DNA from 4 places in the Nonomuraea sp. NPDC051941 genome. Region 4 is predicted to be linked to each of the others. Evidence: riboswitches for the same ligand, from Rfam matches in the RefSeq annotation. Region 4 holds a riboswitch; each other region holds the start of a gene.
The links. Region 4 has a riboswitch for S-adenosylmethionine ahead of ACIHFD_RS61380 (PotD/PotF family extracellular solute-binding protein). Riboswitches for the same ligand answer to the same signal wherever they lie in the genome.
Positions count from the first base shown of each region.

Region 1: another riboswitch for S-adenosylmethionine. It lies ahead of thrC (threonine synthase); the one in region 4 lies ahead of ACIHFD_RS61380 (PotD/PotF family extracellular solute-binding protein).
Region 2: another riboswitch for S-adenosylmethionine. It lies ahead of ACIHFD_RS43990 (aminotransferase class V-fold PLP-dependent enzyme); the one in region 4 lies ahead of ACIHFD_RS61380 (PotD/PotF family extracellular solute-binding protein).
Region 3: another riboswitch for S-adenosylmethionine. It lies ahead of ACIHFD_RS25490 (GNAT family N-acetyltransferase); the one in region 4 lies ahead of ACIHFD_RS61380 (PotD/PotF family extracellular solute-binding protein).

Region 1 is NZ_JBIUCF010000089.1:340-5,687, reverse strand. Features, by position in the region: gene otsB (trehalose-phosphatase) at 1-302, shown strand, start outside; gene ACIHFD_RS64735 (hypothetical protein) at 338-919, shown strand; gene ACIHFD_RS64730 (trehalose-6-phosphate synthase) at 926-2,356, opposite strand; gene ACIHFD_RS64725 (RNA polymerase sigma factor) at 2,388-2,942, shown strand; SAM riboswitch class I at 3,022-3,163, shown strand; gene thrC (threonine synthase) at 3,177-4,409, shown strand; gene ACIHFD_RS64715 (MoaD/ThiS family protein) at 4,434-4,709, shown strand; gene ACIHFD_RS64710 (cold-shock protein) at 4,955-5,155, shown strand.
Region 2 is NZ_JBIUCF010000035.1:100,906-106,253, forward strand. Features, by position in the region: gene ACIHFD_RS43975 (acyltransferase) at 1-34, opposite strand, end outside; gene ACIHFD_RS43980 (NADH-quinone oxidoreductase subunit D) at 31-1,176, opposite strand; gene ACIHFD_RS43985 (DoxX family protein) at 1,300-1,950, shown strand; gene ACIHFD_RS43990 (aminotransferase class V-fold PLP-dependent enzyme) at 1,994-3,286, opposite strand; SAM riboswitch class IV at 3,332-3,447, opposite strand; gene ACIHFD_RS43995 (TerC family protein) at 3,560-4,297, shown strand; gene ACIHFD_RS44000 (cytochrome P450) at 4,307-5,348, shown strand, end outside.
Region 3 is NZ_JBIUCF010000015.1:134,873-140,220, forward strand. Features, by position in the region: gene ACIHFD_RS25480 (hypothetical protein) at 1-141, shown strand, start outside; gene ACIHFD_RS25485 (hypothetical protein) at 643-1,047, shown strand; gene ACIHFD_RS25490 (GNAT family N-acetyltransferase) at 1,221-1,850, opposite strand; SAM riboswitch class I at 1,858-1,958, opposite strand; gene ACIHFD_RS25495 (Ig-like domain-containing protein) at 2,117-3,298, opposite strand; gene pyrE (orotate phosphoribosyltransferase) at 3,579-4,103, shown strand; gene ACIHFD_RS25505 (hypothetical protein) at 4,207-4,893, shown strand.
Region 4 is NZ_JBIUCF010000071.1:42,688-48,035, reverse strand. Features, by position in the region: gene ACIHFD_RS61395 (hypothetical protein) at 1-1,200, opposite strand, end outside; gene ACIHFD_RS61390 (MFS transporter) at 1,330-2,529, opposite strand; gene ACIHFD_RS61385 (helix-turn-helix domain-containing protein) at 2,589-3,563, shown strand; SAM riboswitch class IV at 3,648-3,768, shown strand; gene ACIHFD_RS61380 (PotD/PotF family extracellular solute-binding protein) at 3,823-4,929, shown strand; gene ACIHFD_RS61375 (ABC transporter ATP-binding protein) at 4,908-5,348, shown strand, end outside.

The DNA of each region.
Region 1 (5,348 bases), on a different contig from region 4:
GCCTGGTGGTCGAGCCGGGCCGCTTCGTGCTGGAGCTGCGGCCGCCGGGCATGGACAAGGGGCAGGCGCTCAGCCTGTTCCTGGCCGAGCGGGCCGCCAGGTCCGCCATGTTCGTGGGCGACGATCTCGGCGACCTGGCCGCGTTCGAGGCCGTACGCCTCTCGGGGCTGCCCGGCGTGACCGTGTGCAGCGGCTCCGCGGAGGTCACCGAGCTGGCCGAGCGGGCCGACATCGTGGTGGACGGGCCCGACGGCGTCGTCGCGCTGCTGGAGGAGCTTGTGGCGGCTTTCAGCCGTTCGTGATTGAGCTGCAAGTCGCGCTCCCTAGGGTCGGGCGCATGCACAAGCGACACCTCGCCGCCGTGGCCGTGGCCGTGGCTGCGGCCACCCTCCTCGCGACCTCCCTGCCCGCCCACGCCGCGCCCGCCCAGGCGGTCAAGCTGCGCAAGGGCCTGACCCTGTACATCCCGATCAAGTGGGTGGTCCACCGCTTCGGCGACGATGTCCAGATCGTGACCGGCAAGTGCGGCAAGCCCATGGGCTGGGGGACGCCCGAATGCGACGCCTTCTACGTCCTCGGCCCCTCGTCCATCAAGCGCGGCGCCGAGGGGTTCGGCCCGTACACCGGCAAGAGGCCCTTCTACACGGCGAGCGACGTGCAGCCGTGCCCGTTCAACCGGAAGTGGGGCGAGGCCATCGGCCCGAAGGTCACCAGGGGTCTGCGCCAGGTCGGCGCGGGGCACAAGGCCGCCTACAACGCGTGGAAGTCGGAGTGCGTCAAGTATTCGGGCTCGACCACGAAGGTGCTGCTCCGCTTCACGCAGCGCGAGTGGTACCTGCCGCAGAGCAAGATCCTCATCGTGGACCAGTGGAACACGCCGGGGCTGGCCGACGCGCTCAAGCACGCCGACTGGACCTGACCGGGCTCAGATCTCGGCCAGCGCGTCGAGCTGGGCCGCGAGCCACTTCTGCGGGGGCAGGGCGGTGGCCGCGGCGTGCAGCTTGTCGCGCCGCATGCGGCGCTCGTCCTCCGGCATGACGAGCGCGGCGTGCAGCGCGGCGGCCGTGCCGCTGATGTCGTACGGGTTCACCACGAGCGCGTGCGGGCCCAGCTCGGCCGCCGCCCCCGCCTCGCGCGAGAGCACGAGCGCGCACCTCGTGGACAGGATCGGGCCCTCCTTGGCGACCAGGTTCATCCCGTCGCGGATCGGGTTGACCAGCAGCACGTCGGCCATCCGGTACGCGGCCAGCGAACGCGGGTAGTCGTCGTTGACGTTGAGGATCAGCGGGTCCCAGTCCTCGGTGCCGTACTCGTCCTCGATCTCCTGCGCGCAGCGCAGCACCGACGCGGTGTATTCGCGGTATTCGGGCAGGTCGTGCCGGCTCGGGTATGCGAACGCCAGGTGCACCACCTTGCCGTGCCACTCCGGGTGCGCGGCGAGGAACTCGCGGTAGGCCACCAGGCCGCGCACGATGTTCTTCGACAGCTCGGTGCGGTCGATGCGGACGATCAGCCGGCGGTCGCCCACCTGCTCCCTGAGCGCGGTCATGTGTGACTCGACGTCGGGCTCGACGGCACGCTCCCACAGCGCGTCGCCGTCCACGCCGAGGCTGTGCACGCCGATGCGGGTGGTCCGGCCCTCGTGGGTGACGCTGCGGCCCACGCGGTCGACCTCCGCGCCCAGCAGCGCTTCACAGCAGTCCATGAATGCCTGCGCCCACCTGTCGGCCAGGAACCCGGCGTGATCGGCCCCAAGGATGCCCTCCAGGACCTCTCCGACCACCTCGTCGGGCAGCAGCGAGAAGTATTCGGGGGGCGCCCACGGGGTGTGGCTGAAGTGGGCGATGCGCAGGTCCGGCCGCTCGGCGCGGAGCATCGCCGGGGTCAGCGTCAGGTGGTAGTCCTGCACCATGACGCGGGCGCCGTGGCCGGCCTCCTCGGCCAGCGCCAGCGCGAACGCGCCGTTGTAGTCGCGGTAGGACTCCCACTCGCGCTCGAACCTCGTGCCGAAGTTGGGTGAGTTGGGGATGTCGTAGAGCAGGTGGTTGACGAACCACAGGGTGGAGTTGGCCACGGCGTTGTAGGCGCGGTGGAAGGTGGCGGGCGGGATGTCGAGCATGCGCACCGGGCCCGTGTCGTAGCCGGCGTGGTCGATCCGGCCGCCGGGCACCAGGCGCACGGCGCTGCGGTCGCCGTCGGACAGCGCCGCGCACACCCACAGCATGCCGTCCTTCCGTGCCACCTCGGACAGTGCAGAAACCAGGCCGCCGCCACCGCGTTTCATGGTCAGCTCGCCGTCGTCCGAGACGGTAAAGGAAACGGGTCCTCTGTTGGAGGCCACCAGGACGCTGTTCATCTACGCTCCCTTCGCCCATAGGATCCCAGCTATGGCGCTAGATGAGCTAACCGAGGAACTCGCCCGCTCGGCCGCAGGAGGAGATCATCGCGCACTTGGCGAGCTCCTGGCGCGGATCGAGCCCGATGTGATGCGACACTGCGCCCGGATCCTCCCCTATCACCAGGATGCCGAGGAAGCCTCGCAGGACACGTTGCTGGCCGTGGCGCGCAACATCGGCCGGTTCGAGGGCCGGGCGCGGTTCAGCACCTGGCTGCACATCGTGACGGCCAACTGCGCGCGCACCACGTACAGGTCGCTCAAACGCCGCGCGGCCGAGCAGACCTCGGACGAGCTGCCCACGCAGAAGCCCGACGTGGCGCGGGTGAGCGTGATCGCGGGCTCGCGGCTCGACCTGCTCGACGCCATGGAGGCGCTGGAGGCCGACAAGCCCGACCTGGCGCAGGCGCTGGTGCTGCGCGACATCGTCCAGCTCGACTACAACGAGGTGGCCGAGCAGCTCGGCATCCCCCTGGGCACCGCCAAGTCGCGCATTCATCAGGCCCGCAAATACGTGCAGGGAGTGCTGGGTGATGATTATCGCTGAGACGCCACGTCTCGCATCTTGAGACGGGTGGCCATTTGGGCCCCATCGACGGGTAGAGTCCTTTTCAACAACTGAATATTGCTCATCCAGAGGGGTGGAGGGACCGGCCCTGCGAAGCCCCGGCAACCCTCCCGGTTTGAGACTCGCGACAGGGCGAGGCCGACCGGGACAAGGTGCCAATTCCGGTCTGCGGTCAAGGTGGCCGCAGGCGAAGATGAGGGAAGGCCTCGCTTCATGTCGCTCGACTTTGGTCCTGCTGTCGGTCTGTCCTGCCGTGAGTGCGGCACGCGTTACCCGCTCGGTCCGAGCTTCGCGTGTCTGGAGTGTTTCGGGCCGCTCGAAGCGGCCTATTCCTTCGGTACGGTGACCCGCTCCGACATCGAGTCGGGTCCCGCCAACATCTGGCGTTACCGGTCGCTGCTCCCGGTGCCGGTTGACGTCGCCAGTAAGCCCAATATGAACCCGGGTTGGACCAAACTGGTCAAGGCCGGAAACCTCGGACGCGCACTCGGTCTCAAGAACCTGTACGTGAAGGACGACTCGGGCAACCCCACCCATTCCTTCAAGGACCGGGTCGTCGCCATCGCCGTCGAGGCGGCGCGTAACTTCGGCTTCCACACCCTTTCCTGCTCCTCCACGGGCAACCTCGCGGGCGCGGTCACCGCGGCGGCGGCGCGCGCCGGGCTCGAGGCGTGCGTGTTCATCCCGGCCAACCTCGAAGCGGCCAAGATCGCCATGGCTCGCGTGTTCGGCGGGAAGCTGATCGGGATCGACGGCACCTATGACGAGGTCAACCGGTTCTGCTCCGAGCTGATCGGTGACCCGCTGGGTGACAAGTGGGGGTTCGTCAACGTCAACCTGCGGCCCTACTACGCCGAGGGCTCCAAGACGCTCGCGTACGAGATCGCCGAGCAGCTCGGGTGGCGCTTGCCCGAGCAGATCGTCATCCCCATCGCCTCCGGCTCGCAGCTCACCAAGATCGACAAGGGTTTCCGCGAGCTGGTGCAGCTGGGGCTGGTCGAGGACACGCCGTACAAGATCTTCGGGGCGCAGGCGGCCGGGTGCTCGCCGGTCTCCACCGCGTACAAGGCGGGGCACGACGTCGTGCAGCCGGTCAAGCCCGACACCATCGCCAAGTCGCTGGCCATCGGCAACCCGGCCGACGGGCCGTACGTGCTCGACATCGCCCGGCGCACCGGAGGGGCCGTCGAGGACGTCACGGACGCCGAGATCGTGGCCGCGATCAAGCTCCTGGCCTCGACGGAGGGCGTCTTCGCCGAGACCGCGGGAGGGGTGACCGTGGGCGTGCTGAAGAAGCTCGCCGAGAGCGGGCGGCTCGACCCCGAGGCCGAGACCGTGGTCCTCAACACCGGCGACGGGCTCAAGACGCTCGACGCGATCAGCGACGACGCCCAGCCCACGGCCGTGATCCGGCCCTCCCTCGACGCGTTCCGCGCGACTGTCTGACAACCAGGAAAGGCGAGTTAAACCATGAGCGTTTCGGTGCGGATTCCCACCATTCTGCGCACCTACACCGGGGGCAACGCCGAAGTCAGTGGCGAGGGCGCGACTCTTCGTGACGTGCTTGCCAAGCTCGACTCCGACTACCCGGGGATCGGCGCGAGAATTCTGGATGAATCGGGCAAGATTCGTCGTTTTGTCAACGTTTACGTTGGGGAAGAGGACGTCCGTTTCGCCGACGGGCTCGACACTCCGGCACCTGAGGGCACTCAGATCTCAATCATCCCGGCGGTTGCCGGCGGCTGAGTGCTATAGATCACACGTGTGGAAGGCGCCCCTAGTGGGCGCCTTCTCCATTTCCAGGGCAAATGAAACGCTGAAGCGCCTTCGTTGCGAAGAAATGCATCGTTTGCAGATTGACTCTGTTGCCAAACCCCGTGCCACAGGTATGGTCGAGGGCGATCGTCTGGCTGATTTTCCCTTAAGTCCGGCGATTACGGGTCTCGCGGAGGAATGGGCGAGATCTGAAAGCCCAGTAAGAGGAGTCGGAAGTGGCGCAGGGCACCGTCAAGTGGTTCAACGCGGACAAGGGCTACGGCTTCATCGCGGTAGACGGTGGTAAGGATGTATTCGTCCATTACTCAGCGATCATGATGGACGGGTACCGATCTCTCGAACAGGGCCAGCGGGTCGAGTTCGAGATCACGCAGGGCCAGAAGGGACCTCAAGCGGAGTCCGTCCGCGCGGTCTGATACACCCCCCTGGTATGCACCGGCGGGGATCGCCCGGCAGCGCAGTCCGTGCGAACCCGCCACCTTTCTTTCGTCGACTCGGTCACGGCGAGCCGCGCGAGGCGGCTCGCCGTGCGTATGGATCCCGCCACCTGCGGTGGCCTGGACGCGGCTCGTCGCAGGTGCGGGGTCCTGCCGCCGGCGATGGACGGCT
Region 2 (5,348 bases), on a different contig from region 4:
GCCAGTCGACGTACTTGTCGCGCTCGACTTTCACTTGTCGATGTCACCCACGACGAAGAACATCGAGCCGAGGATGGCCACCATGTCGGCGACCAGGTGGCCGGGCAGCATCTCCCGCAGCACCTGGACGTTGCTGTACGAGGCCGAGCGCAGCTTGAGCCGCCACGGGGTCTTGTCTCCCTTGGAGACCAGGTAGTAGCCGTTGATGCCGAGGGGGTTCTCGGTCCACGCATAGGTGTGGCCCTCCGGCACCTTGAGCACCTTCGGCAGGCGCTGGTTGATCGGCCCGGGAGGCAGCGAGCGTAGCCGCGAGACGCAGGCGTCGGCCAGGTCGAGCGAGACCTTGAGCTGGTCGAACAGCACCTCGAACCGGGAGTGGCAGTCGCCGGCCTGCCGCGTGACGACCTTCACGGGCAACTCGGGGTAGGCGAGGTACGGGTCGTCGCGGCGCAGGTCGAAGTCCACGCCGGAGGCTCTGGCGATGGGGCCGCTGACGCCGTACTGCGTGATCTGCTCGCGGGAGAGCACGCCGACGCCCCTGGTGCGGGCGATGAAGATCTCGTTGTGCAGGATGAGGTTCTCGATGTCGGGCACGCGGCGGCGGGTCTCCGCGACGGCCTCCGACACCCGGTCGAGCCAGCCGAGCGGCAGGTCCTCCTTGAGGCCCCCGACCCGGTTGAACATGTAGTGCATGCGGCCGCCGGAGATCTCCTCCATGACCGCCTGGATGCGCTCGCGCTCGTTGAACGAGTAGAACAGCGGCGTGATCGCGCCGAGCTCCAGCGGATAGGAGCCGAGGAACATCAGGTGGTTGAGCATCCGGTTGAGCTCGGCCAGCAGCGTGCGCGCCCACACGGCCCGGACCGGGGGCTCCATGCCGAGCAGGCGTTCGGCGGCCAGCACCACACCCAGCTCGTTCGCGAACCCCGACAGCCAGTCGTGCCTGTTGGCCAGCATGATGATCTGACGGTAGTCGCGGACCTCGAACAGCTTCTCCGCGCCCCGGTGCATGTAGCCGATGATCGGCTCGGCGGCGGTGATGCGTTCGCCGTCGAGCGTCAGCCTGAGCCGGAGCACCCCGTGGGTCGACGGGTGCTGCGGGCCGATGTTGAGGATCATGTCCTCGGTGGCCAGCTCTTTTGCACCCGCGCCGATCCCGACCACACGTTCCGTCATATGGCAATGCTGCCACCGCGCCGGTTGCTGGGCCAGGGCGGGGCCGGGTCAAGGAATGGTACGGAAACGCATCCCTAACTCGGACACGGGGAGGAATACAAGGAACCGGGGGGAGATAACACCATGAAGAGAGTTGTGTTTGATGTCGCGGCGTTGATCGCACGGGTGGTGACCGGCGTGATCTTCTTGGTCCACGGCGCGCAGAAGTGGGAAGGCGGTCTTGCGGCCACGGGGCAGGCGTTCAAGGGGATGGGGATCCCGATGCCGGAGCTCGCCGCCATGTTCGCGACCCTCGTCGAGATGGCGGGCGGCATTTTCCTGATCCTGGGCCTGCTGGTGCGCCTGGTGGGGCTGCTGTTGCTGGTCAACATGCTGGGCGCCATCACGTACGTGCACGCGGGGCACGGGGTACTGTCCAGCGCCGGCGGCTGGGAGCTGCCCGGCGCGCTCGGGGCACTGGCCCTGTTGTTCCTGGCGCTGGGAGGCGGCCGGATCGGGATCGACGGGATCTTCGCCGCGATGTTCCGCCGGCGCTCGGAACGCCGGGCCGCCGAGGAGGAAAGCGCCGCGCGGCCACAGCGTTCGGAGCCGTCGAACGTCACGACCAGGCCCGGCGGCCTCACGACGCCCGCCGAGGCGCCTCGGGTGCCCAGGCAGCCGACCGAGCACCGGGCCGGCGGGGTCAACGACGACGACATGAGGGACATCGACGCCCTGGTCTCCGACGAGCCGCCGCCGCACCGCAAGCCGCCGAACCGCTCCGACGCCGTCTAGCGGCCGACTCAGCAGTCGACTCAGCGCCGACTCGACGGCCGACTCAGCGATTCACGAGGTCCCGCACGGCCTCGACCAGCCGGTCCACGTGCTCCTGCGTGGAGCCGATGCCGATGGAGGCCCGCACCGCGGAGGCGGTGCCGTCCTCACATCCGCCGTCGGCCTCACCCAACAGGTGCCGGACGAACGGGTGCGCGCAGAACTTGCCGTCGCGCACCCCGATGCCGTACTCGCCGGACAGCACCTCGGCCACCTCGCGGGCCGAGTAGCCGGCCACGGTGAACGACACGATGCCGACGCGCGGGTGGTCGTCCCCCCACAGCGACAGCTCCCGTACGCCCTCGATGGAGGCCAGCCCGGACCGCAGGCGCGCGATCAGCCGCTCCTCCTCCCGCACCAGCGCGGTCCAGCCGGTGGCCGTGAGCGCGTCACAGGCGGCGGCCAGGGCGATGGCGCCCAGCACGTTCGGGGTGCCCGCCTCGTGGCGCGGCTCAGGGTCGTCGTGCCACTCGGTGTCGTCGCCCACGGAGCGCACCGCGCCGCCGCCCTTGAGGTACGGCTCGCCGTCCGCGAGCCAGTCGCGCCGCCCGACCAGCACCCCGGCGCCGAACGGCGCGTACAGCTTGTGCCCGGAGAAGGCCACGTAGTCCAGGTCGAGCGCGGTCAGGTTGAGCCGCCGGTGCGGTACGAGCTGGGCGGCGTCCACCAGGATGCGGGCGCCGTGCCGGTGCGCGACGTGGGCCAAAGCGGCGATGGGCCAGAGCTCGCCGGTGACGTTGGAGGCGGCGGTGACCACGAGCAGCTTGGGGCCGTCGATGCCGGCCAGGGCCGCGTCGGCGGCGCGGACCGCCTCGCCGGGGAAGGCGGGCGGCGCCAGCCGTACGGACTTCTCCCAGGGGAGGAGAGAGGCGTGGTGCTCGGTGTCGAAGACCACGGTGGTGGTGCCGGCGGGCAGGCAGCGGGCCAGGAGGTTCGTGGCGTCGGTGGTGTTGCGGGTGAAGATCACCGCGTCGTCCGGGCGGGCCCCGACGAACGCCCGCACCGTGTGGCGGGCCTGCTCGTAGCGGGCGGTGGTGAGCTGCGAGGCGTAGCCCGCGCCCCGGTGGACGCTGGAGTAGGCCGGGAGCGCGGCGGTGACGGCGGCGCTGACCGGCTCGAGACAGGGGGCGCTGGCGGCGTAGTCGAGGTTGGCGTAGCCGACGAGCCGGCCGCCCTTGACCGGCACCTCGAGATCGGCCCCGAGCACGGCGGGGATCGGCCTGCTCGTGGCGACCGGAACGGCCTCGGCCTCGGCGGCGCGAGCGGGGACGGAGCTGAAGATCGTCAACGTGGACACGGCACATCTCCCTCAGGGTCATCGGACCCCTGGAAGCAGCCACGGAGCCCGCGCTTGCCCGCCACACTTCATGACGGACCAGGTCTTCACCCGGGGCACCCCGCCGCGGACGCGAGGGTTGCCGGCCAGCTAGCCGGGGCTTGTCGCTGGCACTCATGACCTACGGCGGAGACTATAACCCAATCCCCTCCATCGATCGCAACTCCGTGAACTTATTCGGCGGCTGACTCGTTGCTACCGGAAATCCCGCTCATGTGTCATGGAGGTGCGTAAATGTTGGACTGGGTGACCGACCCGCAGATCTGGATCGGCTTCTTCACCCTGGTCGCCCTGGAGATCGTGCTGGGGATCGACAACATCATCTTCATCTCCATCCTGGCCGGGAAACTACCTCCCGAACAACGGGACAGAGCCCGGGTGCTGGGTCTGGGCGCGGCCCTGATCACCCGGCTGCTCCTGCTGCTCGCCCTGTCGTGGGTGGTGCAGCTCACCGAGCCGCTGTTCGCCGTCTTCGGTCACGAAATATCGGGACGCGACCTGATCCTGCTGCTCGGCGGCCTGTTCCTGCTGGGCAAGAGCGTCACCGAGATCGGCCACAGCATGGACGGCCCCGTGGGCAAGGACGGCAAGAAGGCCGCGGCCGCCTCCTTCGCCTCGGTGATCATCCAGATCATGGTGCTGGACATCGTGTTCTCGCTCGACTCCGTCATCACCGCCGTCGGCATGGTCGACACGCTCGGCGTGATGATCGCGGCGGTCGTGGTGGCGGTGCTGGTGATGCTGTTCGCGTCGGGGCCGATCAGCAGGTTCGTGGACCGGCACCCGAGCATCAAGATGCTGGCGCTGTCGTTCCTCGTGCTGATCGGCGTGGTGCTCATCGCCGAGGGCTTCGGCCAGCACATCCCCAAGGGCTACATCTACTTCGCGATGGCGTTCTCGCTCGTCGTCGAGCTGCTGAACATCCGCATGCGGAGCAAGCGGACGGCGCAACAGGAGGACCCCACTCCTTAAGATGAAATAGTGCGATTTGACCCTTGGGATCCGGATTTCGTGGCGCACCCGTACCGGGTGTACGACGAGCTGAGGCGCGAGGCGCCGGTCAGCTACTTCGAGCCGACGAACCAGTGGCTGATCTCACGTCATGCCGACGTGAACGCCCTGCTCAGGGACCGCCGCCTGGGGCGGTCCCACCTCCACGTGGCCACCAACGAGGAGTTCGGGAGGCCGGCGGAGCCGGAGTTCCAGGAGCCGTTCTGGCGGGTGATCAGGGCGGGCATGCTCGACGTGGAGCCGCCGGTGCACACCAGGCTGCGCCGGCTGGTCTCCAAGGCGTTCACGCCGCGCATGGTCGAGTCGCTGCGTCCCCGGGTGCGCGCCATCGCCGCGGGCCTGGTGGACGCGTTCGTCGAGAAGGGCGGCGGCGACCTGCTCGCCGAGGTAGCCGAGCCGCTCCCGGTGACGGTGATCGCGGAGATGCTCGGCATCCCCCACGCCGACCGCCACCTCCTGCGCCCCTGGTCGGCGGAGATCTGCGGCATGTACGAGCTCAACCCGAGCCTCGAGGCCCAGCACACGGCGGTACGGGCGGCGTCGGAGTTCGCCGACTACCTCAAGACCCTGGCCGCGGAGCGCCGCCGGGCTCCCGGCGACGACCTGATCAGCGCACTGGCGCAGATCGACGAGCTGACCGAGGACGAGCTGGTCGGCACGTGCGTGCTGCTGCTCAACGCCGGTCACGAGGCCACCGTGAACGTGACGGGCAACGGCTGGTGGTCCCTGTTCCGCAATCCCTCCGAACTGGCCCGGCTGCGCGAGGACCGCTCGCTGCTGCCCACGGCCGTCGAGGAGGTGATGCGCTGGGACACGCCGCTGCAGATGTTCGAACGCTGGGTGCTGGAGGACATCGAGGTGCACGGGGTGGAGATCCCGCGCGGGTCGGAGGTGGCGCTGCTGTTCGGCTCCGCCAACCGCGACCCGGCGGTCTTCGAGGACCCGGACCGGCTCGACGTGGGGCGGGCCGACAATCCGCACATCTCGTTCGGGGCCGGGATCCACTTCTGCC
Region 3 (5,348 bases), on a different contig from region 4:
TTCCTCGTTGTGGCCGGCTGGGTCGTTCTCACTGGAACAGGGGGCGATGCGACCACAGCGGTGATCGCGCTGGTGGGCGTGGGACTGGGGTTTCTCATCACAGCCGTCGTGCTGGTGATCGAGGACCTTAACCGCCACTGATCGGGGAGACCCCAGAGGGCGTCTTTCATCTGGAGGGTTGCTACGTGGGGGTGGCGCGCCCGGTGGTGGTCACACGGATGTGGCCGAGGTTTTCCTGAACGCCGTGCTCGATGAGGAGGGCATTGTTGGCTTGGGGTCCCGTACGTCGGCCTGCTTGAGGATGGACTTCCGCTGCTTCTAGTTCTCCGTGCGCTCAATCGGGTCGCCAAGCTTCGTGGTGAAGGCCAGATCATGATTGGTCCACCTGTTCCCAGCCTTGAGCCGTTCCGCGGTCTGGGCCTTCTTGCGCCCGTAGGAGGGCCAGGAGCGCGGCAGGCAGTGTCCCGAGGGCGATCGGGTCGGATGCTGTGTCGGTGTCAGCGGCTGTGTCAGCACGCCAACGGCCCGGTATCAGAGCGGTCGGCGACAGTGAATGCACAGAGCGCGAACCGGGGCACGCCCAGCTCGCCCCCGCCTCTCGTGGAAGCCCATTTCATAACAGAGCTAAGGGAGTACGCCACCATGTCCATCACCCTTTCCGACCAGGACAAGCTCACCCTGCGGACCGCCGCGTGGGGCGCCGTCTCCCTGATGTCCGCCGCTGGTGCCGCCGGCTCGGCCCACAAGGTCGCCACCGAGGGCTCCATCGCCCTGACCTCCGCGACCGGCCTGGTCGGGCACGTGCTCGCCAAGGCGCCCAAGGGCGTGAAGTACGGCAAGTCCGTCGCTGCCCTCGCCGACCTGGTGCTGCCGGCCCTGACCGCATCCATGAACCTGCTCAAGCAGCAGGACCCGGCCGAGGCCGACAACTTCCGCAGCACCGTCAGCGTCGCCCTCGCAGCAGCCGCCCGTACCCACCAGGGCCGGCCCAGCCCCACTCTGGCCGAGATGACCCGCAAGATCACCGCAGCGCTCGACGCTGCTTGATGGGTTGTCAACCTCGTGTCGCGGGGTCCACTCCGGACCCCGTGACAAGGCGGCGTGACGGGTCAGGCACGGGTCGAGTCCCGCCACCGGGCGGCCGATCTGGTGGGCGCCGAACTTACCGACAGGCCGTGTTCAGACGCTCAGGGGCGCCTCACCGCACCCAGCCGAAGCTCTCAGAAGGCTGGCGAACGGGAGCTCACGGCGGTGAGACGGGCTTGCAGTACCGGTTTGACGGTAGGCCAGTCTTCGGCGACCACTGCGAACATGGCCGAGTCGCGGACCTCGCCCTCCTCGCCGTGCGCCCACGACATGGACCAGGCGCGCAGCACGCCCTCGAAGGGGATGCCGAGGCGTTCCAAGGCCTGGCGGCACCGGTGGTTGCGGGCGTCGGTCTTCAGGTCGACGCGGGCGACGCCGAGCACGTCGAACGCATACGACAGCAGCAACAGCTTCGCCTCGGCATTGATCCCGGTGCCCTGCGCCGAGGCGGCCAGCCAGGTGAAGCCGATCTCGATCGCGCGCAGGTCCGGCCGGTCCGGCCACCTGCGGGGATCCCACAGGCCGGTGCAGCCCACCGCCTTGCCGTCGGTGAGCCGAACCTGCGCGAATGGGGTCAGCCCGTCGCGGACGAGCTGGGCCGACAGGTAGTCCGGTATCTCGCGAGCGCGAGGCACCAGCGTGAAGTCGTAGGACGACCGATCCTCCTCGGCCGCCTCCGCGAGATCCGGCGCATGTCGCATCGCCAGCGGCTCCAATCGCACCAGATCCCCGGAAAGGACAGGAACATCAATCCGCACGCTCATCAGCTCTCCCTCATCGTTCCTGGCATTGGCACCTTTCCCGCGGGTTTCCCGCCGGGGAGGTTGCCGGACCGTCACAGGGCCAGGTCCCTCAGATCCTCTGGATGAACTACCGAGTCGAGATCATGCCCGCACAGGCGGACACCGTCAATGCGCTTTCCTCGGACGGCGCTTGAACGGGGCAGATGAGCTCTCTGGAAGAGTGGCACCCAATGTGGGAAGTGCTCACCACCGGCGGCTACCGAGAACCGGGTCTGCCCGATCAAACCCTAGGCGTTGATCGACTTGCCTAGGGCGCTGCCCGCGAGCCAGTCGTCCCATGACTTCGCCCACGGCGTCGGCCCGTTGCCGAACTCGAGCTTCCGCGACGTCCCCGTGACCTCGATGATGTCTCCCCGCTGCGTGAAGTTGTAGAACCAGCGGGCGTTGGCCATGCTGGCGTTCACGCAGCCATGGCTGACGTTGCTGTTGCCCTGCGCGCCGGTCGACCAGGGCGCGGCATGGAAGAACATGCCGCTGTAGGTCATCCTGACATTCCACTTGGTATGGGCGTAGTACTCGCCGGGCCTGCCGATGGTGGCCGAGTCCATGAGGGTCGACGCGGCCTTCTCCTGGGCGATCATGACGCCGGACCAGCTTTCGTCGCCCTTCTTGCCCAGGCTGACCGGGATGGCCTTGACGACCTTGCCGTTCTCCCGCACGACCGCCCGGTGGGTGCCATTGCGGATCTTGGTGATGTGCTCGTCGCCGACGGTGAACGTCAGGCTGCGGTCCCTGGTGCCCCACAGGTCCCGGCCCGCCCGCAGCCCGGCCAGGTGCGCGACCACCGTGACCTTCTCGCCGACCGGCCAGTACTCGCGCGGCCTGAACTGGACCTCGCGGTCGCTCACCCAGCTCCACGCCCCCTCGACCGGCTTCGACATCCGCACCTCCAGCGACCTCTCGACCGCGGCCCGGTCGCTCCTGGCGGTCACGGGGCGCGACAGCAGGAGCTGGACGGGCATGCCGACGCCGACCTTCTCGCCGTCCAGCGGGGACATGCCGCTCTCCAGCACCCGCTTCGGCTTGAGCGTGGTGAACGTGGCTCGCGCGGTGACGGGCTTGCCGTCCCTGCCGGTCGCCTGCGCGCTCACCGTGTACGCGGTCGAGGGCCGCAGCGGCCACGTGGGGTGCCACGTCCCGTCCGCACCGAGGGTTCCGCGGACCTCATGCCCCTTGGCGTCGGCGACGGTCAGCTTGGTGACCTTGCCGTCGGTGGCCTTGACGCTGACTCCGGTGTCTGGGGGCACCTTCTTCGTGCCGTTCGCCGGGATGATCGACAGCTTGGCTGCGAGGGCCCGCTCCTGTGGGCCGGCGGGCGGTGGTGGGTTCGAGCCACCCGAGGTGCAGCCTGCGGTCAGCAGCAGCGTAGCCGTGAACGTGCTGACGAGTATGGTTCGGCCGTTCCGCATCGTCGATGCCTCCACTCCCCGACAAATAGGCATCTTTCGGACAAGACGGCCTATTAGCGATACGGAGAGCTATATGCCCATAACTGTGGGTAACAATGCAAAAGTGCCTTGATCGATGCGGCAGGTTGCGAGGCAGGCGTATCCAGAGGGCGTCTGCGAGATCGAGGAGTGGGACCTCGGGACGTGGCACCCGCCCACCATGAGGTGAGGCTGTTCTTGCTTCTCGGCTGTGTGAGCGGCCCTGAGCGCGTCCGCCATGCCTCTGGGAGACTGGGTGCCTGTGACGCGCTCTGACCTGGCTCGCAGGATTCATGCCGCAGCCCACCTCACCGGCCACTTCGTGCTCCGCTCAGGACGTACCGCCACCGAGTACTTCGACAAGTACAAGTTCGAGGGTGATCCCGTTCTGCTGGATGACATCGCTCGGGCGATGGCGCCCGTGGTCCCGGGGGACATCGAGGTGTTGGCCGGGCTTGAGATGGGCGGGATTCCGGTGGTCACCGCGCTTGGCCGGCACACCGGTCTGCCGTGTGCGTTCGTCCGTAAGCAGGCCAAGGCGTACGGGACCTGTCGTCTGGCCGAGGGTGCGGATGTGGTGGGGCGGCGGGTTCTGGTGGTTGAGGATGTTGTCACCAGCGGTGGCCAGATCGTCCTGTCCACTGCTGAGCTGCGGAGCCTCGGGGCCCAGGTCAGTGACGCATTGTGCGTCATCGACCGCGAGCAGGGAGGTGCGGCGGCGTTGGCCGCGGAAGGCATCAGGCTTTCGTCGTTGTTGACCGCGACCGATCTGCGCATGACGGACTGATCCGCCGGGCCCATCGACAAGGGCTTCTCTCTACGATCGTCACCCGTCCGGGCAGGCAGAACAAGACTGTTTCTTTGGTCGGTGCCGTCGCCATGCTGTAACCGTGAACGCCGCAAATAGCGAGGTCTGGGATCCGTTCGGCACCTTGCACAACGCCCTGTGGATCGGAGGGGGACAATGGGCCGGCAAATCCACCGTCGCCAGGCGGCTGGCCACCCGGTACGGGCTGACCGCCTATCACTACGACTATCACGACGCACGTGCGCACAATGACCGTCGGATCGCCCGTCGCGTGCGGCTTGGCGAGCCCATCGCGGACCCTGAGCCGGACGCCGTCTGGGTGAACACCAGCCCGCAGAAAATGGCCGACGAGATCCTGGCAGGCTTTCCCGCGCGGTTCGAATGGGTTCTGGACGACCTGCGTGGCCTGGTTTCGGGGCGGCCGGTCGTCGCCGAAGGCTGGGGGCTGCGTCCCGAACTGGTCGCTCCCATCATCGACTCAACCTGGCGAATGATCGTCATGGTGCCGAGCGAAGAGTTCCGCCGGCGTCAGGTTCGCGAGCTGCCCCGGGCCGCCGCCGTCGATCACCAAGTCAGCGATCCTGATCGAGCACAGCGCAACCGACTCGCCCGAGACCGGCTCGTCGCCGACGAGGCCGTTCGTTCCGCTCGTCGCTTGGGCATCCGGGTTCTGGAAGTGGATGGGGTCGATGATGCGGAGGCTGTGGCGGATATTGTGGCCGACCACTTCAGTTCCTATCTGCCGCTTACGAACGTCTACGGGTCTTGATTACTCGGGCTCCGCGGAAGAGTTGTACGCATTCATGGAACCAATGGCGTGACCGTGCCCGTGGTGGTCTCGGTGATGCCGATGCCGGAGACCGTGGCGGCCAGGTTCAGGGGTGGTGCCGGTACGAGGAGAGCCGATCCCGCACCGGCCAGTGTCTTGTGGGAGGGTTGAAGATCGTGAGTAGCGTTGATCAGGGCTCCTGAGGAGACAGTGGCAGTGATCGTGCGCGAGATTCCCGAGATCTACGGCGGGCGTCGTTCCGCCCCTGTCGACCGGACATCTATGAGCAGGCAGAGCGTCATTTCGTTGCCGTTCTGACCGGCCCTCGCGTTGAACTGCGTGTACTTCCTGGTCACCGAAGGGTACGCGGCGCAGTCGCCCGCCTGCGGCGACTCCGCCGTTTGACCACCCTCCGGAGGGTGAACGGCTCCGCCTTAATTGAGTCGCAGTGGCGA
Region 4 (5,348 bases):
GACGCGGCCCGCGACGGGGGCGAGCCGGTTCTGCAGATGCTCCCGCAGCGACAGCAGGACGCGGCCGGAGGCGCCCGAGGCGGCCCCTTCCGCGGCATCCAGCACGGCCGACGTGGACAGGCCGATCCGCAGCAGGTGGTCGAGGCGGCGCAGCAGCGCGCCGGGGGCCTGCTCCAGCAGCTTCACCGCCTCGGCGGTGCGGCCCGCCGACAGGGCGGTCTCGACCCGGCCGTCCAGGCTCGGGGCCGGGCGCGTGCCCCTGGCGGTTTCGAAGACGGCCCGGGCGCGCGGGAACTGCGGGTACTCGTGGGGGTGCAGCCGTTCGCCGAGCCGCTTCCACTCCTCCCGGTGGCGCGGCACGTCGCCGAGCCTGGCCGGGGAGGCGACCGCGTCCAGGGCTCCCAGCAGGGCGCGGCGCTCGGCCCGGCGGAACGAGCGGAACCTGGTGGGCTCGGCCAGCGCGACATCGCCGCCGGAGCAGCCGCAGGCGAGCCGGAGCACGTCGGTCACGGTGTCGACCAGCAGCGGCCGGCCCTCGGCCAGCCGGACCTCGTTGACGATCGCGCGGTTCTCGCGCACGGGGACGCGCTCGGGCTCGTCGGCGCAGAACCCGGCCAGCAGGCGCAGCGCGGCCAGGTCCTCGGCGGCCAGGGGCACCTCGGAGCCCGCCAGCGAGAAGTAGAGCTCCCGCGCCTCCGACTCCAGGCTCCCGCCCAGCTCCAGCACGGTCACCCGGTCCCCGGCCAGCGGGATCAGCTCGGCGTGCGCGGCCAGCAGGTCGGCGTAGGTATGTTGGTAACGGCCGTAGCCAGGCAGGGAGAGCAGGTTGAGCGCCGAGGTCTCGACGCGGGCGGCGGCGACCGGGTCGAGCAGGGCCTCGCGCAGCAGCCCGGCCCAGAACTCCAGGGTGTCAGGCACGTTCTTGGGGAAGTCGAGGAAGTACGCGTTGTGCCGGACGTGATCACCCACGAGCGTGCGGACGGCGGCAAGGATGCGGACGCCGAGGTCGACCACGGTCTCGCCGCGCAGCCCGGACAGCCGCTCGAGCAGCGCGGCCGAGCACGTGAAGCCGACGCTGAGCAGCGCCGCGTCGAGCTGGCGGGCGGCGGTCTCCCCCCAGCCGGACCCGGATCCGGCGGGCGCGGCGCCGATGGGCACGCGCAGCCGCCGGGCGATGACGAGGCTTTCCAGAGTGTCCACGAACGGCACCATATAGCCGGGACACGCCCGATCGCGGGGGGTTTTCCGCGCCCGTGCCGAGGGTGCGGCCGGTCAGCGGCGGGGCTGCGCGAGCTCGGCAGCCGGGCCCGCCGCGCGCTCAACGGCCGGTCAGAGGTGGGGGGCCGCTTCGCGCGTACCGCCCGGGCGCAGCACGCCCGCCAGCGCCAGCGCGACCAGGACCCCGGCACCGCCCGCCACCGCGATCGCGGGCCCGGGCGCGATCACCTCTCCGAGCGCCCCGACCAGCGCCGCCCCGGCCGCCTGCCCCGTCATCAGCCCGGACGACTGCAGCCCGAACGCCTGCCCCCGCACCTCCTCGGGCACCGACTCCACGAACCGCCGCTGCAACCCCAGCTGGTACGACAGCCCCGCGGTCGCCACCGCGGCCAGCATGGCGGCCCACGCCATCCCCGGCCCGAGCGCGAACCCCACCCAGGGCACGCCGAGCAGCACCGCCAGCGGAAACGACAGCCGCTCGCGCAGCCCCGGCGCGGCGAACCTGCCCACCGCGAACTCCCCCACCGCCATCCCGCCGGCCGCCGCCGCGAGCACCACCCCGGCCTGCCCCTGCCCGCCCAGATAGGGCACGACCATGGCCTCGGCCCCGGCCAGGAACACGCACGGCAGCCACCCCGCCAGCAGCAGCCCCCGCACCCGCCCATCGGCCAGCAGCCGCCGGTTGACCCGCAGCGTCTGGCGCACCGCGCCCGCCCGCGCCGTGCCCCGGGCGGGCCGGTACGGCAGTCCGGCCCGCAGCACCACGGCGGCCACCGCGGCCAGGCCCGCGGTCGTGGCCAGCGCCCCCGAGGGCCCGGCGACGGCCAGGAACGCGCCCCCGGCCGCCAGCCCGGCGATCTGCGCGCTCGCGGAGGCCACGTTCAGGACCGACCGCCCGAGCACGAACGCGTCGCCGGGCAGCACGTCGGGCAGCATCGCCGCCCGCGCGGCGAAGAAGACCGGCGTGAACAGCCCCGTGACCAGCACCAGCGCCAGCATCGCCCAGACCGGCAACCCCGCGTAGGCCAGCAGCAGGCACGTCACCGCCCTGACCACCTCGCCGGCCACCATCAGCGCCCGCGGCGGCAGCCGGTCGGCCAGCGAGAGCAGCAACAGCCCGCCCACGATGAACGGCAGCCAGCCGGCCATGTACGCGGCGGCCGACAGGCCGGCCGAGCCGGTCCGCTCATAGACCAGCACGGACAAAGCCAGCATCTTGATCGAGTCCCCGCCGACCAGCAGCGCGAAGCTGCCGAACAGGACCCGGAACTCCTTGACGGCGAACACCTCGCCGAACGTCGCCCCATTCACGTCCACGATGGTGCGGACCGGACCGGCGAGCTGGCGACTCTTTCGGATATAACCGAAAGGTGCCCGTAAGAATCGAGGTCACCCCGCAGGACCTGGTGGCCACCAGGTTCGCGATCTCGCCGCTGATCGAGACCATGCACGCGCAGTGGGTGCTGGCGGGCCGGCTGGAGGCGGGCGTCCACGGCCGGTGGGCCGCGCGGTGGCGGGGCACGTACCGGGAGCTCGAACGTGCCCACCCCGTGCTGCGGGCCGCGGACGCGATCAGCGGCAACCGGCGCGGCACGAACGTCGCCTTCATCGCCCCGCCGCCGACGGCGGTGGACGTGCCGTTCGAGGCGGAGCTGGCCGCCATGCGCAGGACGCCGCTGGAGCAGGCGCACGCGGAGATCGCCCGGGCGCTCGCCGGGCGGCCGGCGGCGGGCGGGGTCAGGAAGCTGCTGGCGGGACCGCGGGTGGTAGGGCGGTTCGCCGACGCGTACGAGGCGCTCTGGACGGAGATCGTCTCCCACGACTGGCCGCGCTTCCGCGCGATCCTGCAGCGCGACGTCGCCCATCGGGCGGGACGGCTGGCGGCCTACGGCTGGGCGGCGGCGCTGGAGGACCTCAGCCCGCAGGTCCACTGGCGGCCCCGGGGGCAGATCGAGGTCGAGCTGACCAGCCTCCACGGGCTGCGCCGGCTCGGCGGCAAGGGGCTGCTCTTCCTGCCGTCGGCGTTCACGACCGCCGTCGGCGCCTATCTGGAGGCCGCCTGGCCGTACGCGATGATCTACCCCGCGAGGGGCGCCGCGGCCGTGCCCGCCGCGGCCGACGCCGACCTGTCGGCCCTGATCGGCCGCAGCCGCGCCCGCATCCTCGCCGAGCTGGCCGAGCCCGCCACCACCACCCAGCTCGCGGCCCTGCTCGGGCAGAGCCTGGGCACCACGGGCGGCCATCTGGCGGCGCTGCGCAGGACGGGCCTGATCGCGGGCACCCGCGTCGGCCGCGGCGTCCTGTACGCGCGCACGCCCCTCGGCGACGCCCTGGTCAACGGCTGAGCACACCCTCGCGCAAAAGAGACAAAAGCCACTAAGCATCACCTCGTGCCATATCCAGGTAAATCCTACTGATATAGTCGCTTATGTCACGAGTCCAGTGCGAAGCCCCGGCTTGCTGGACGGCAACCCTCCCACCGCGGCGGGGTGCCCCGGGTGATGACACGGTCGTCGAGCCGAATGGTGCTGCCGGCGGCAAGCGCGGATGTCGAGTCGTGCTGCCCTGCGCCCTTGGCCGGCTGCTCGAAAAGGAAAGGGAAAGATGAAGGGCGGATTCACTCGCCTCGCGGGACTGGGCATGGTGGTCGCGCTGGCGGTCACGGCCTGCGGCGGCGTCGACACGGGCGGCTCTACCGGCGGCTCCACGGGCACCGGCGGCGCGGCGAAGCAGGAGCTCACGGTGACCGCGTTCGCGGGCGCGTGGGGAGAGCTGTTCAAGAAGTCGTTCGTGGAGCCGTTCGAACGCGACACCGGCGCCAAGGTGAATCTCGTCTACGGCGCGAACGCCGAATGGCTCACCAAGCTGCGCGCGGCCGACGGCAAGAACCCGCCGTTCGACGTCATCGCGTTCACGCCGGACGCGTCGCTGCCCGCGGCCTCCGCCGGGCTGCTCCAGCCGCTGGCCACCGACGGGCTCGCGCACTTCAAGGAGCTGGACCCGGTGCTCGCCGGCAAGTCCGCGTACGACGGCAAGCAGTACGGAGTGCCGCTGACCACCGGCTCCACCGGCCTCCTCTACCGCACCGACAAGATCAAGACGCCGCCCGCGGACTGGGCGGACATCTTCGACAAGCAGTACTGCGGCCACGTCGCCCTCCCGCCGCTCACCTACAACCCCGGCCTGGAGTTCTTCTCCGCCCTGGTCACCTCCCAGGGCGGCACGCTGTCCGACCCGGCCGCCGTGGACAAGGCGTTCGACAAGCTCGCGACGCTGAAGGGCTGCGTGTCCTCCTTCCCCGCCAACGCGGGCAACGCCGCCACCGTCATCGAGAACGGCGACGCCTGGATCATGCCCTTCTGGGACGGCCGCGCCTTCGCCATGGCCCAGGCCGGCTCCCCGATCGGCTTCACCTACCCCAAGTCCGGCCCCGTCGGCGCGCTGACCTCGTACTTCATCGCCGCGGGGACGCAGAAGAGCGACCTGGCGAACAAGTTCCTCGACCACCTGACGGCCGCGCAGAACCAGAAGCCGTTCGCCGAGGGCACCTGGTACGCCGCGGGCAACGACTCGATCTCCTACAGCGAGCCGTTCGAGCAGAAGGTGAAGCACGGTCCCGACGTCTTCAAGAAGTTCATCTGGGTGGACTACGCGGTCGCCACCCCGAAGCTGAACGAATGGCAGCAGCGGTGGAACCAGATCTTCGGCTGACCCCGGAAGAAGGCGGCGGGCACGTCGAGATCGAAGGGCTCGCCGCCGGGTACGACGGCGCGCGCGTGCTCGACCTGGACCGGCTGTCGATCCGCAAGGGCGAGTTCCTGTCGATCCTCGGGCCCAGCGGCTGCGGCAAGACGACGCTGCTCAACTGCGTCGCCGGGTTCGTCCAGCCCACGGCCGGGCGGATCGTGATCGACGGCTCCGACGTGACCCGGCGGCCCCCGTACCGGCGGGGCCTGGGCATGGTGTTCCAGAACTACGCGCTCTTCCCGCACATGACCGTGGCCGCCAACGTGGCGTACGGGCTGCGCGTGCGCCGGCTCGACCGGCGGGAGCGGGACGAGCGGGTGCGGGAGGCGCTGAGCCTGGTCGGCCTGGAGGGGTACGCCGGGCGGCGGCCCGGCCGGCTGTCC